Regions from separate parts of the Shewanella psychromarinicola genome, predicted to be linked through region 1. Evidence: predicted binding sites of a transcription regulator. Region 1 holds the regulator's gene; the other holds the start of a gene.

Region 1 (8,032 bases):
GCTGAGCTTTTTAGCCATACTCGATAACGTGCCTAAATGTTGTTGGCACTGGTCTGCAGGTACTAACAAAGCAAATAAAATATCCACGGGCTGCTTATCAATTGCATCAAAGGCAATGGCTTCTTCACATTTAACAAATATCGCGATGGGGTGATCGATGGTCGTTAATCGACCATGAGGTATCGCAATGCCATTTCCTATACCTGTGCTACCCATTTTTTCTCTCGCTAATAGGCTTTCAAAAACCTCTTGCGAAGACAGGGTTGGATACTGGGCAGCGACTAAATTGCTGATGAGTTCCAGTACTTTTTTCTTACTGCCCGGTGTGGCACAGGTAGTGCATTCCGGCTGCAGAATGGTACAAAGTTCCATCGTTAGTGTTTTGTATACTTCTCTTTGTGTTTAATTACCTGACGGTCGAGTTTATCGATCAGGGCGTCTATTGCAGCATACATATCAGTATTTTCTGACATAGCAAAAATCTCTGCGCCATTAACGTGGATTTTGGCTTCTGCTTTTTGTTGTAATTTGTCTACATGGAGTACAACGTGTACATTATGGATCTGATCGAAGTGTCGTTCAAGCTTTGAAAATTTACCATTAACATACTCACGTAAAGATTCAGTTATTTCGACATGACGTCCAGTCAGATTTATATCCATAGAAAATCCTCCACAACCTTGTAGGTTATAAACTCTTACGTTGGTTTGAGGGCGGGATTAGCATTGCTTCTCGGTATTTTGCAATCGTACGACGAGCAACGTTTATGCCTTGTTCTGCCAGAAGTTGAGCCATTTTACTGTCACTCAATGGTTTTTTCTGGTTTTCTGCGGCAACCAGCTTTTTGATAAAAGCACGAATTGCTGTTGATGAGCATTCCCCGCCATCGTCAGTGCTGACATGGCTAGAGAAGAAGTACTTTAGTTCAAATAGTCCACGTGGGGTGTGCATATATTTTTGTGTGGTGACTCGTGAAATTGTCGATTCATGCATTTCTACTGCTTCAGCAATATCATTTAGCACCATAGGTTTCATGGCTTCTTCACCGTATTCAAAGAAGCCTTGCTGAAATTGCACAATGCAATTTGCCACTTTGAGTAGAGTATCATTGCGGCTTTCGATACTTTTAATAAACCATTTAGCCTCTTGCAAATGGCCTCGAATAAATTGACTGTCAGACTGATTTTTACTGCTTCTAGCCATGGCGGCGTATTGCTGATTAACGCCAATTTTGGGCATATTGTCTGGGTTTAACTCTACAACCCAACGGCCATTTTTCTTTAGTACCGTGACATCGGGAATAACGAATTCGTCATCGGTGGCGGTGATCAATAAGCCTGGACGAGGATTGAGTGATTGGATTAGGGTGATGGCGTCACGTAACTCATTTTCTTTTAGCTTAGTTTTGCGCATCAATAATCTAAAATCACGCCCAGCAATTAAGGTTAAATAGTCTTTGATTAGCAAACGGGCATTATCGATATGGGGTGTGGTGTTAGAGAATTGCGCTAATTGGATCAATAAACATTCACTTAAATCACGTGCAGCAACACCAACGGGATCAAAGTGTTGAATTCGTTTTAATACAGCTTCAACTTCATCTAACTCAACATTTTCGTCACCCATGGCTTCGAGAATATCGTCGGTACTTTGGGTTAAATAACCGCGTTCATCCACGGCGTCGATGATCGCTGTGGCAATGGCAAGATCGGTCTCTGAAAAGGGAGTGAGATTTTTCTGCCATTCTAAATGTTCATACAGACCTTCGGTGGTTTCACCTTGAAACGGCATGTCATCATCGCGCATGCTAGCACTACCTGAACCTGACATCGGCGAGGCGGTGTACACTTCATCCCATGTAGTATCCATGGCTAAATCATCCATGGTTTCTTTGGTCATAGATTCTGCTGTGTCGACTGTTGAGGTGTCTTTTTCAATATTGACAATGCTGTTGTCACTGAAGTCTGTATCAGCTTGGTCGCGATTTTCTTTTACGGGGTCTTTTGCTTCAGAAAACTCATCTTCTATTTCAAGTAATGGATTTGAATCCAATGCTTGTTGGATTTCTTGCTGTAGCTCCAATGACGATAATTGCAGTAAGCGAATGGCTTGCTGCAATTGTGGGGTCATGGTTAAGTGTTGACCCATTTTAAGTTGGAGTGACGCTTTCATTTACCGCTTATCCCTAGATGATTTCCATAAAAGTGACAATTTATAAAACTGTAATGGATTGTCACGTACATCAATGATGTTTAACGCTGTTTAGATATCGTTCAATCAAATGAGTTAGATAGACTAAAGGCCCGTAAAGTAACTATAGCTTGAATTGTTCACCTAAGTACACCGCCCGAACTTGTTGATTGCTCAATACCTCATCAGGTGTGCCTTCGGCAATTAAATTACCTTGGCTGACGATATAAGCTCGCTCACAGACATCTAACGTTTCACGTACGTTATGGTCGGTAATTAATACTCCTAGACCTCGGCTTTTAAGTTGTTGAATGATTTTTTTTATGTCGATGACAGAAATCGGATCAACACCAGCAAAGGGCTCATCGAGTAGAATAAATTTTGGATTGGCGGCTAAAGCGCGCGCAATTTCAACACGACGACGTTCACCACCCGATAACGACATGCCTAGGCTGTCTCGAATATGGGTAATATGGAACTCTTCTAATAGATGCTCAAGCTGTTCAATACGTTGGTTTGTACTGAGTTCTTTGCGGGTTTGCAACACGGCCATAATGTTGTCATACACTGTGAGTTTACGGAAAATACTGGCTTCTTGTGGTAAGTAACCAATGCCTTTGCGAGCTCGCAGATGCATGGGATCGTCAGTGAGATCGTCATCATCAATTAAAATTCGACCCTTATCACTTTTCACTAGGCCGACAACCATATAAAAGGTGGTTGTTTTACCTGCACCATTGGGGCCTAAAAGCCCAACAATTTGGCCTGTTTTAACCGTTAAACTGACATCTTTAACAACTTGACGATCTTTATAGCTTTTAGCCAGATTTTCAGCGGTTAAGGTTATTTGGGTCATGGTTTGATCTGCTTTTTAACTGGGATTTCAGGGAGTTTTTGCTTTGGCGCAGACTCGTCTTGGAAATTCTCAGGTTGAATAATGGTGATAACCCGATCTTGCCCTGTGCCCGAACTTTCAGCAATAAGCTCTTGCGCATTGATGTTGTACTTAATTCGATTACCGGTCACTTGGCTACCCGATTGATTAAGTTTGGCATTACCTGTCAATGTTAGCGTGGTAGTCGCAAGGTCATAGGATATTTCGTCGGCACTGGCAGTACCAATTTGACCGTCATCTAATTCTTGTGAAAACGTCGCGGGTTTGCCAGTGGCGATAAGTTTCTTACTGGTGCTGTTTTCGGGGGTAAACGCCCGTAATTCATCAGCATTGATATTAATACTGCCTTGGACAATCTTAACCGGACCATTAAAAATGATTTGGTTATTTTTTATGTCAGCAAATTGGCTAACCGCAACAATTTTTAATTCTTGTTTCAGATCACCTTGTTTCGCCATAGCAGGCAAACTCAACAGGCAAAGTATGCTGCTCAATAACATAACATTGGCGCGAGTGTGGAGACGATTAATGTGGCTCATATGTTCCTTCTACCTGGCTCAGTAGCGATAATTGTTGCGAATTCAAGTCAGCATGTAGGCCTAAGCCTTTAATAATAAACCCTTTGCCTTTGATATACACCATCTCTTGTGAGGTGCCTATCATAGTGGTTAAGTCTACCGTCACCGCTTGGGTACTCAATGACTGCAGGGGTTCTTCTATATCAATGGCATCAATAATAACATTGTTTTCTAATATGACTTTGCTGGTGTTTTTATTCAATTGTCCTCGATCTGCACTTAATTGCCATTGTGCTTTACCATTTTCAGGGTAAATGAGGTATATCGGTTTGGTAAAGTGAGTGATGTCACTTGAAGCATAATGCTCCATGTGCTCGGCGCTGACTCGACTTTCGACAAAACCTTGTTGATTGAATTCCGTGGTGCGTAGGTTATCTGCAATAAAGTCAGGGCGCTCAATACCAGGTACTTTCACCGAGTCCATTTCACTGCGTTTTATTTGTGCTTGCCAGTACAACATAAAAGCAAGACCAAAAAAAGCCACAATACTTAGGGTGATCCGATTCATATACTCATTCCATGAGCACTGGCAAATTTATCTTGGCTTAAGAGTAATAAGTCAGTCAGTTCTCGCAAAGCTCCATGTCCGCCGTTTAAGGTCGTTGTCATGTGACAATGTCGTTTTACAAACGGATGACCATCGCCGACACACACGGAGAGACCTACGGCTTTCATTACGGGCAGATCAACCATGTCATCGCCAATGTAGGCTACTTGTTCGGCGCTTACATTATACAGCGACATAAGTTGCTCAAAAGGTTCAAATTTATTATCAATGCCTTGATAAATATGTTTGATTCCTAATCCGGTCATTCGGGTTTCGACAATTTTTGATTGACGACCTGTAATGACGGCAACATGAATATCGCTAGTGAGAACTGAGCGTATACCGTAGCCATCGCGAGTATGAAAGGCTTTGAGTTCTTCGCCAGCATTACTGAGATAAATACGTCCATCTGAAAAGACCCCATCGACATCACAGATTAACAGTTTAATTTTCTGAGCTCGCTGCCAAATATCATTACTGATAGGGCCGTAAAATCCTTGGTGACACGAGGTTGATTCTGACATGATTAAATGACTCCAGCTTTAACCATATCGAGCATGTTTAATGCCCCGATCGGTTGGTGTTTTTCATTGACGACAACCAGTCCGTTGATGTTTTTTTCATCCATGATTTGTAGCGCTTGTGCAGCTAAAATACCCGTGGGGCAGGTCACACAGTTTTTGGTCATCACCAGGGCTATCGAAGTGGTACGAAGGTTCACTTCGGCATCGATGACCCGGCGTAAATCACCATCAGTAAAAATACCCACTAGTTTGGCTTCATGGTTGACTACCGCCGTCATGCCAAGGCCTTTTTTAGATATTTCATAAAGCGCTTCAGTAATACAAATAGCATCACTGACGATAGGCAAATCATCGCCTTTATGCATGACATCGTCTACTTTTAGTAATAATTTTCGCCCCAATGAGCCACCAGGATGTGATAAGGCAAAGTCATCACGGGTAAACCCTTTTGCTTGCAACAATGCAATGGCTAATGCATCACCCATTGCTAGCGTAGCAGTGGTGCTAGACGTCGGCGCTAATCCTAACGGGCATGCTTCTTCTTGTACTTCAATGCATAAATGAATTTTAGATAAACGCGCCATGTTAGAGTCTGGTTTACCTGTTACGGCAATAACAGGCACGCCCATACGTTGAATCACAGGCATTAACGTGAGTATTTCGCTCGATTCACCTGAATTGGAAATCGCCAGTACAATATCGTTCTTAGCCAATGCGCCTAAATCACCATGACTGGCCTCACCAGGATGAACAAAAAATGCCGGCGTGCCGGTACTGGCAAACGTCGCGGATATTTTATTACCGATATGACCCGATTTGCCCATTCCCATGACAATCACTTTGCCTTTGCACTGCATAATGAGTTCACATGCTTGGCCAAACTCAACTGAGTCCACATATTGATATAAATTATCTAAAGCAGCTTTTTCAATATCAATGACTTTACGGCCCCATTGACGAAATTGAGTTTGATTTACCATACGGCTCTCTCTTTTAGCTTAAGACTTTACCTTTAATGCTCCAATCTAATGGGATTGAAATACAATAATTTGGTACGCAATAAAGGTGATTAATAATAGTGCGCCATGCCAACGAGTCAGTTGTTGCTTGGTGCCACTGGATAATACTAAAACGGCTAATGCAGTACTGGTGCCCAATACCATATAGAAGTCTCTTCCACTGGCAGAGGCATCTATTTCGCCAGGGGCAATTAACCCTGGTAGTGCCAGTACGGCAAGAATGTTAAATAAATTCGATCCAACGATATTACCAATAGCGAGATCGTGTTCTTTTTTTAATACGCCAGCAATACAGGCTGCTAATTCTGGTAGGCTTGTTCCCACTGCAATAATGGTTAATCCAATGACAAGATCTGACAAGCCATAAAACTTTGCAATACCCACAGCACCATCTACCATCCAACTCGCTGATAGCGGGAGGAATATAATACCGACGATTAGCCAAATGATAGCATGAAAGGTTGAGACATTTTTAGGGATATCAGATCCAAGTTCAGTATCTAAGCTGTCGGTTGTTCTATCATGAGTCGCTTGCCAAATGAAATATCCCATTAACACGAAAAGTACCACGATGAGCATGATACCTTCTGCTCGTGTTAGCACATTATCATGCAGGGTATAGCCAGCAAATACCGTGGCGGCTAGCATAATAGGTATTTCGCGTTTTAAGGTCTTTGAGGCTACGCTAATGGCGCCAAGTAAGGCGGTTAATCCTAATATTAAGGTGATGTTAGCAATGTTTGAGCCCAGTACGTTACCCACGGCGGTATCACGCATGCCATCCATTGAGGCCGTAGCTGCAACAAACATTTCAGGTGCAGAGCTACCCATCGCAACAATGGTCAATCCAATTAACATGGGAGGCAAGCCTAAATTTCGCGCAAATGCCGCCGCTCCGTAAACAAATCTATCCGCACTCCAAACTAAAACAGCAAGGCCAGCAACTAACATTAGAATATTAACTAGCATGTGATTCCGATAGTGATCATTAATTAACGAGCATTTTCGCTGGATTTTTATCAAATTGAAAGTCAAATTGAAAGCATTGCACAGTAATTGTACTCGAAATGATGTGTGGTGATATGGATATAGTTGTCGCTTAATCGACAATTACAGTACAATTTACACCTTAACTTAATGCAAGGAAGGCAGTTATCTCCTCAACGCCAATGTCTGATATGAGTAAATCAAATAATAATCCTTTGGTCGAAGTCAACCATATGGCCTTTAGCCATGGTTCGCGCGTGATTTTTAACGATATTTCTTTATCGATCCCCAAAGGCAAAGTAACGGCAATTATGGGACCTAGTGGTATTGGTAAAACCACCTTGTTAAAATTGATTGGGGGACAGTTAACCCCTAATACCGGACAAGTCTTGTTCGACGGTCACGATTTACATAAGCTTAAGCGCAAGGAACTTTTTGAATTGCGCAAGCGGATGAGTATGCTGTTTCAAAGCGGTGCATTATTTACCGACCTTAATGTATTCGATAACGTGGCATTTGCATTGAGAGAACATTCTGGATTACCAGAAGATATTATCCGCTCCATTGTATTGATGAAGCTGCAAGCGGTAGGTCTTCGTGGTGCAGCGTATATGATGCCTAACGAATTATCCGGTGGTATGCAGCGTCGAGCAGCATTGGCTAGGGCGATTGCACTAGAACCTGAAATGGTGATGTACGATGAGCCATTTGCGGGACAAGATCCAATTTCAATGGGGATGCTGGTAAAACTTATTCGTGAGTTGTCGGATTCATTAAAACTGACTTCTGTGGTGGTCTCTCACGATGTGGATGAAGTATTAGGTATTGCAGATTATGTCTATGTAATAGCAGACAAAAAAGTCATTGCTCATGGTACCCCAGAGCAATTACGTCAATCTGACAATCCGCAGTTGATCCAATTTATTCAAGGCGCACCAGATGGCCCTGTGCCATTCCATTATCCTGCAGAGGATTATCAAGAGGAGCTACTTCGTGGGCGCAATTGATTATATTGCCGATATTGGCGCATATGCACTGAAACTCGTGCAGGGCCTCGGTCGGGCTGGCATCATGTTATGGCGCGCGATCGTGCGTGTTCCGAATATCAAAAAAGGCACGCCATTACTTATCAAGCAGATTTATGTGCTTGGTGTCCGTTCTATGGTTATCATTATAGTATCAGGCTTGTTTATTGGCATGGTATTAGCCCTACAGGGATATAATATTTTAGTTGGGTTTGGTACTGAAGAAAGTTTAGGCCCAATGGTGGCGTTAAGCTTATTACGAGAACT
Region 2 (8,032 bases), 2.3 Mb from region 1:
GCGCATCGCCGCAGTTGAATATTTTCTCTATTGGTTTCCCAGTTACCATGGTCTGTGGTTTGCTGATTTTGTGGTTAACATTGGGACCGATTATGGCGCATTTTGATGAAGTTTGGTCGGCTGCGCAACTACTTATGTGTGATGTGCTGCAGCTTGAATGTCAACGTGATGGCTCAGTGGTATTTTAGGGGGCACAGATGGCAGAAAATGACAGTAGTCAAGAACGCGATGAAGAACCCACCGAGAAGCGACTTGAACAAGCCCGTGAAAAAGGCCAAGTCGCCCGTTCTAAAGAATTAGGTACCGCAGCAGTATTATTGGCCGCATCGGTTGGATTTTCGATGACAGGACCGGCTATTGCCAAAGGTATCCATACCATAATGAAACAACTATTTACCATGGAACGCGACCAAATTTTTGATACCAACTCCATGTTTCGTGTATGGGGCGTAGTGGGGAACGAGCTTGCTGGGCCGTTAATTAGCTTTATTGCTTTACTGGCATTTGTGGCTTTTTTGGGCAATATTGTTTTAGGTGGGATCTCTTTTTCAGTCAAAGCCTTTATGCCTAAAGGCAGTAAGTTAAACCCCATGAACGGTTTTAAGCGTATGTTTGGTACCCAAGCATTGGTTGAACTGACTAAAGGTATTGCTAAATTTGCGGTGGTGGCATTATCCGCTTACTTCCTACTAAGATTTTATTTCATTGATATTTTGACCCTGTCTAGCGATCACTTACCTGGCAATGTCTATCATTCTTTAGAGTTGCTCATTTGGATGTTTATCGTACTGTGCAGTTCGATGTTATTGATTGTTATTATTGATGTGCCATTTCAAATTTGGAATCACAAGAAACAATTAAAAATGACCAAGCAAGAAATTAAAGATGAGTATAAAGATTCTGAAGGTAAGCCTGAAGTTAAAGGCAAAATTAGACAAATGCAGCAGGAGATGGCGCAACGGCGTATGATGACCGAAGTGCCTAACGCTGATGTGATTGTGGTTAACCCAGAGCATTATGCTGTGGCGGTAAAATACGATGTAAGTCGCTCTTCTGCGCCATTTTTAATCGCCAAAGGTGTCGATGACGTTGCCTTTAGAATACGTGAAATTGCTCGCGAACATAATGTTGCTATTGTATCGGCCCCGCCATTAGCTCGTGCTATTTACCACACCACTAAGATTGATCAACAAGTGCCAGAAGGCTTATTTACCGCGGTCGCACAAGTACTTGCCTATGTATTTCAGCTTAGGCAATATCAAAAAGGTAAAGGTCGTCGTCCTAAAGCTATCCCACTTAGTCAGCCCATTCCTGATGATTTGAAGCATTAATCGCCACTCAATTCGCTTATGTCGTTAAATGACTCCCTCTGTCTTAGTTTTGGCTTAGTTTTTGCTTCGTCAGTCTATTAGCGTCAAATAACAGTACATTATTTCGCAATAGACTACATGAAGGGTTGACCTCAATGGATGCAAAAGCCGCTTTCGGGCAATTTAAACAAATAAGACCGTCGACATTTAAGGGCATTGGTACGCCTTTAATCGTGCTCGCGGCGCTTGGAATGGTGGTGTTGCCCATTCCAGCTTTTTTGCTCGACATCCTATTTTCATTCAATATTGCTTTAGCTTTAGTCGTACTACTCGTTGCCATTTATACGGATAGACCTCTTGATTTTGCTGCATTTCCTACCGTATTACTGGTGGCTACGTTATTAAGGCTTGCCCTTAACGTTGCCTCTACCCGGATTGTATTGCTCGAAGGCCATAATGGTGGTGATGCCGCTGGTAAAGTGATCGAAGCGTTCGGCTCAGTGGTGATTGGGGGTAACTATGCTGTCGGTTTAGTGGTATTCCTTATCTTGATCATCATTAACTTTGCGGTAGTGACCAAAGGTGCGGGGCGTATTTCTGAGGTAAGCGCTCGCTTTACCTTAGATGCCATGCCAGGTAAGCAAATGGCCATTGATGCCGATTTAAATGCCGGTACGCTGACCCAAGAACAAGCCGGTATTCGCCGTGAAGAAGTGACCCGAGAAGCTGACTTTTATGGTGCGATGGACGGGGCGTCAAAATTTGTAAAAGGTGATGCTATCGCCGGTATTATGATCTTAGTCATCAATATCTTAGGTGGCTTTATTATTGGTATTGTGCAGCACGATCTCGATTTTTCTAGCGCCGTAGAAATTTATACGTTATTAACCATTGGTGATGGTTTAGTCGCGCAGATCCCCGGTTTATTATTATCCATTGCCGCGGCTTTATTGGTGACTCGTCAAAACGAGTCAGGCGATATGGGCCAAATGATGTTCAGTCAGATGTTTGACAGTCATAAATCATTAGCCATTGCTGCTGGATTATTATTTGTCATGGGTGTTGTGCCAGGTATGCCTCATTTTGCGTTTTTGACTTTCGCAGCCATTACCGCAGCTGCCGCGTACTTTGTTTACAAGCGTAATGTTGACAATAAACAAGCTGCACTTACCTTAGCCACAAAAGGGCCGGTTGAGACTAAGAATAAAGAACCTAAAGAGTTAAGTTGGGACGATGTACGCCATGTTGATACCATAGGGCTTGAGGTTGGTTATCGCCTAATTCCATTAGTCGACAAGTCTCAAGGTGGTGAATTATTAGGCAGGATCAAAGGCGTACGTAAGAAATTGTCACAAGAGTTAGGTTTTTTAGTGCCAGCGGTGCATATTCGTGACAATTTGGATTTATCCCCTAATGCGTATCGCATTTCGTTAATGGGCGTGGTGGTCGGTGAGGCAGAAGTGAGACATGATTGCGAGTTAGCGATTAATCCAGGCCAAGTTTACGGTAAGCTTGATGGCATTGAAACTCACGACCCCGCTTTTGGTTTAGAGGCGGTATGGATAGCCCCAGAGCAACGTGAACAGGCACAAACATTAGGCTATACCGTCGTCGATACCGCAACGGTTGTGGCGACACATATCAGCCAATTACTCAGTAATAATGCGGCCAAGCTGTTAGGTTATGAAGAAGTGCAGCAGTTAATAGACATGTTGGGCAAAAACTCACCTAAATTAGTCGATGGTTTTGTTCCCGATATTATGCCGCTGGGATCTGTGGTTAAAGTGATGCAAAACCTACTCAATGAAGGGGTATCGGTACGTGATTTACGCACCATAGTGCAAACCTTGTTAGAATACGGCACCAAGAGTAATGACACCGAAGTATTAACCGCAGCAGTGCGGATTGCGCTAAAACGTATGATAGTGCAAGAAATCTCTGGACCAGAACTTGAAATCCCCGTCATTACATTGGCGCCAGAGTTGGAACAGATGTTGCATAAGTCTATGCAGGCGACCGGCGGTGAAGGTCCTAATATTGAACCGGGTCTTGCAGAGCGTATGCAACAGTCATTATTAGACGCTGCACAGAAGCAAGAAATGGTAGGACAACCAGCCATTTTATTGACATCTGGCATGCTCAGGTCAACGCTGTCACGATTTGTTAAATACACTATTCCCAATTTACGCGTGATTTCTTACCAAGAAATACCGGACGAGAAACAAATTAGAATTGTTTCTGCTGTAGGCCAATAGTGATAACGTCAGTTTATAGAGGTGCATAAGTGAAAATTAAACGATTTTTTGCCAAAGATATGCGCGCGGCATTGGCTCAAGTAAAAGAAATGTTGGGTTCTGACGCTGTCATTATGTCGAATAAAAAAGTCACTGGCGGAATCGAGATTGTCGCTGCTGTAGATTATGACGAACCTAAAGCCGCTATCGCTTCACAAGCGCCGACCACGGGTTTTATGGATGTGAGCGAAGACAAGGTGTCTTTAGGCGCTAAACCTGCCATAAAAGCCCAATCGAAGGTCAATCCTCCTGCGGCAGCAGATTCGTTACAGGCATTACTTGAAAAACAACACAATCGCATGACACAACAAATGTCCGTGCAACAAGACGAGCCAGAGTTACCTGAATGGGCTCGCCAATTACAAGGTGCAAAGTCGGCTAAACCCGCGTCGAACTTGCCACCGCAATCCGTCTCTGACAAACCAACAAAAAATAATAAAAACCACTCAGGCGATATGGATGATCTGCGTGAAGAAATGGCTTCATTACGTAGCTTATTAACTCATCAAGTTTCATCGTTAATGAAAGACCAAAAAAAGCGCACCGATCCTGTGGGAGCAATGCTTGAAAGTAAATTGATTGCCGCAGAGTTTTCTCCGGCAGTAGCTGCTAAACTAGCGGGATTAAGCCAACATTACACCCCAGCAGATTTAGTGCGCGCATTACCGCAAAGTTTAGCCAACTTACTCGACAACCAAGGCGATGATATTGTCAAACGGGGTGGTGTTGTGGCATTTGTGGGTCCTACGGGTGTTGGTAAAACGACTTCTTTAGCTAAAATTGCCGCCCGATTTGCCGCCCATCATGGACCAGAGCAGGTAGCATTGATTACCACAGATCATTACCGTATTGGCGCCTATGAGCAATTAGCCACTTATGGCAAAATAATGGGCTGTCCGGTTAAACAAGCTCATGATTTAACTGAATTAGAACAAATTCTTTATCAGTTTAGAAATCGTAAGTTAGTGTTAATTGATACGGCGGGTATGGGGCAGCGAGATATGCGTTTATATCAGCAATTAGATAATTTAACAGCCAATAGTAGAATTCCAATTAGGAGCTACTTAGTCTTGTCGGCGACCGGTCAACGTCGCGTATTGCAAGATGCGGTTGAGCATTTTAAACGGATCCCATTAGCGGGTGCGATTTTAACCAAGTTAGATGAATCAATATCAATTGCAGGTGCTTTGAGCGTATTGATTCAAAATGAGTTACCATTGAGCTATGTTACTGACGGCCAACGTGTTCCTGAGGACATGAAAGTGGCTGATACCCTAGAGTTGGCTAAGCAGGCTCTGGCGGCATTAAATGAAACAGAACAACAATCGTCACAAGACACAGCGTGGTCTAATGACAACGCCTATGCATTTGAGTAAAGTTATGACACGGGATCAAGCAAGTGGTTTACGTATGATGAATCAACCAAATAACGATAAAGTTAAAGTAATTGCCGTATCCGGTGGTAAAGGCGGAGTGGGCAAAACCAGTGTGTCAATTAATACCGCCGTTGCATTAGCTGAAAAAGGCAAACGCGTATTAGTACTTGATGCCGATTTAGGGTTAGCCAACGTCGATGTCATGCTGGGGATACGGGCTGAGAAAAATTTATCTCATGTTTTGTCCGGTGATGCCGAATTAGATGACATCATTGTGCGCGGACCTAAAGGGATCGGTATTGTTCCTGCTACGTCAGGTTCTCAAGCGATGGTAGAATTGACGCAAGCACAACATGCTGGACTTATCCGTGCATTTAGTGAAATGCGTACTCAGTTCGATATTTTAATTGTTGATACTGCAGCCGGAATATCAGATATGGTGCTGAGTTTTTCTCGTGCATCACAGGATGTATTAATTGTTGTTTGCGACGAGCCGACATCGATTACCGATGCTTATGCGCTGATTAAAATTTTAAGTCGTGAACATGGTGTGTTCCACTTCAAAATTGTGGCAAATATGGTGCGTAGTTTGCGAGAAGGTATGGAATTATTTGCAAAACTGAGTAAAGTGACCGATAGATTTTTAGATGTTGCTTTAGAGTTGGTTGCATCAATACCCTTTGATGAGAATTTACGTAAAGCGGTTCGTAAGCAAAAGTTAGTTGTTGAAGCGTATCCTAAATCTCCTTCAGCTATTGCTTACCATGGATTAGCCAATAAAATTATGACTTGGCCGGTGCCACAACAGCCCGGCGGCCATTTAGAATTCTTTGTTGAACGTCTTGTACAACGTAAACCGATACAAGAAGGAAGAACGGGTGAATAAAGCCGCAGCGTATACTCAGTTCGATAACAAAACATCTATTGTTGAACAGTATGCACCGCTGGTAAAAAAAATTGCTCATCATATGCTGGCAAGATTACCAGCATCGGTGCAACTTGATGACTTATTACAAGCTGGGATGATGGGGTTGCTTGAGGCCTCATCAAAATTTGATGATAGTAAAGGGGCCAAATTTGAAACCTTTGCTGGTATCCGAATTCGTGGTGCAATGATAGATGAAATTCGCCGAGGTGACTGGGTTCCACGCTCAGTTCATCGTAATAATCGCCGGGTTGCACAAGTGGTTGATGAATTAGGGCAGAAACTTGGACGTGATGCTCACGATACTGAAATTGCTGAAAAACTTGATATGTCGCTTGATGAATACCATCACATCTTAAATGATGTTTCTGTTGGTAAAATCATCGGTATAGAAGATCTTGGTGTTGCGCAAGATGTGTTAATCACAGACAACGAATCGCCAGATGAAACCTTTGACTCGCTTGCTGAAATTCAATTTCAATCTGCTTTGGTTGAAGCAATTAAGACATTGTCAGAAAGAGATGCGTTAGTGCTGTCGTTATATTATGACGAAGCATTAAATTTAAAAGAAATTGGTGCAATCCTTGACGTTAGCGAATCGCGAGTAAGCCAGATATTAAGTCAGGCAATGCTCAGGTTAAAAGCCAAACTCAAGCATTGGACACAAGAATAATAACTTATATAGAGCGAACGAGAGTCAGCTCACCGGAGGAAACCTTGGACAAGAATATGAAGATTCTTATTGTTGACGATTTTTCAACAATGAGGCGTATCATTAAGAACTTGTTGCGAGACTTGGGATATAATAATACTCAAGAAGCAGATGATGGCTCAACAGCCCTACCAATGTTACAAAAAGGCGATTTTGATTTTGTAGTAACAGACTGGAACATGCCTGGAATGCAAGGTATTGATTTACTTAGAGCCATTCGTGCTGATGATTCGTTAAAGCATTTACCTGTATTGATGGTAACCGCTGAAGCTAAGCGTGAACAAATTATTGCTGCAGCGCAAGCAGGTGTAAATGGTTATGTAGTAAAACCTTTCACCGCCGCTACGTTAAAAGAAAAGTTAGATAAAATCTTTGAACGACTCGCATAAGCAAGGATAAGTCATGCAGGCATCAATATCTGGCTTGGTCACTCTTGAACAAGCCCAAGAACTTGTTGAATTGCTTACCTCGGGTAATCAAGCAGAAGCTGATGATTACATCAGAGAGCTTGCAACGCCATTACAGCGTGAGCTTTTTGAAGAAGTCGGTAAGTTAACTCGACAACTCCACAGTGCACTAAAAGATTTCCAAGTTGATAACCGTTTATCTGAATTAGCGAATACCGAAATACCGGATGCTAGAGAAAGGTTGAACTATGTTATCGATATGACAGAACAAGCTGCAAATAAAACCATGGATGCAGTTGAAGAATGTCTTCCTTTGGCCGATACCATCATTAGCAATATACAATCAGTGACGCCCATGTGGGATAAATTGATGCGTCGTGATATAGAATTAGGTGAATTTAAGTCACTTTGTCATGATGTTCAACAGTTTATGTCGCATAGCGAGCATGACTCTAATCGCCTTCGCGAGCTGTTAAATCAAATTTTAATGGCACAAGACTTTCAAGATTTGACAGGCCAAATGATCCGTCGAGTGATTGATTTAGTTCGTGAAGTAGAAACTAATTTGGTTTCAATGCTAACGGTGTTTGGTGATAATGCTAGCGAATTATTGCCTACTATAAACGATAATAAAATAGAAGCAGAAGGTCCCATTATGCATGCTGAACGGCGTGAAGATGTGGTAACTGGTCAAGATGAAGTAGATGATCTGCTTTCAAGTCTGGGTTTCTAATTAGGAGTCAATTTAATGTCTTTTGATGTTGATGAAGAGATACTCCAGGACTTTTTAATTGAAGCTGGTGAGATTTTAGAGCTTCTACAGGAGCAGCTCGTTACTCTTGAAAATAATCCTGATGACAGTGATTTACTTAATGCTATTTTCCGTGGATTTCACACCGTTAAAGGTGGGGCTGGTTTTTTAAGTCTGGGTCCAATGGTTGATGTTTGTCATGAAGCTGAAAATACCTTCGACCTTTTACGCACCCGCAAACGCGGCGTAAATTCAGA

Evidence for each region. The regulator sigma-54, encoded in region 1, starts transcription at its own class of promoters, with help from an activator protein. The targets are predictions, from matches to a motif close to GTTGGCACGNNNNTNGNNT.
Region 2: flhA (flagellar biosynthesis protein FlhA) is a predicted target of sigma-54. The motif match lies at 1,380-1,398, and genes of this name have one in related genera.

What each region holds. Positions count from the first base shown of each region.
Region 1 is NZ_CP034073.1:1,838,712-1,846,743, forward strand. Features, by position in the region: gene ptsN (PTS IIA-like nitrogen regulatory protein PtsN) at 1-372, opposite strand, end outside; gene hpf (ribosome hibernation promoting factor) at 375-662, opposite strand; gene EGC80_RS07950 (RNA polymerase factor sigma-54) at 688-2,172, opposite strand; gene lptB (LPS export ABC transporter ATP-binding protein) at 2,315-3,046, opposite strand; gene lptA (lipopolysaccharide transport periplasmic protein LptA) at 3,043-3,624, opposite strand; gene lptC (LPS export ABC transporter periplasmic protein LptC) at 3,611-4,171, opposite strand; gene kdsC (3-deoxy-manno-octulosonate-8-phosphatase KdsC) at 4,168-4,734, opposite strand; gene EGC80_RS22535 (KpsF/GutQ family sugar-phosphate isomerase) at 4,737-5,714, opposite strand; gene EGC80_RS22540 (calcium/sodium antiporter) at 5,760-6,722, opposite strand; gene EGC80_RS07980 (ATP-binding cassette domain-containing protein) at 6,923-7,747, shown strand; gene mlaE (lipid asymmetry maintenance ABC transporter permease subunit MlaE) at 7,734-8,032, shown strand, end outside.
Region 2 is NZ_CP034073.1:4,666,873-4,674,904, reverse strand. Features, by position in the region: gene fliR (flagellar biosynthetic protein FliR) at 1-188, shown strand, start outside; gene flhB (flagellar biosynthesis protein FlhB) at 198-1,331, shown strand; gene flhA (flagellar biosynthesis protein FlhA) at 1,466-3,565, shown strand; gene flhF (flagellar biosynthesis protein FlhF) at 3,595-4,980, shown strand; gene EGC80_RS20260 (MinD/ParA family protein) at 4,985-5,866, shown strand; gene EGC80_RS20255 (RNA polymerase sigma factor FliA) at 5,859-6,578, shown strand; gene cheY (chemotaxis response regulator CheY) at 6,623-7,006, shown strand; gene EGC80_RS20245 (protein phosphatase CheZ) at 7,020-7,757, shown strand; gene EGC80_RS20240 (chemotaxis protein CheA) at 7,773-8,032, shown strand, end outside.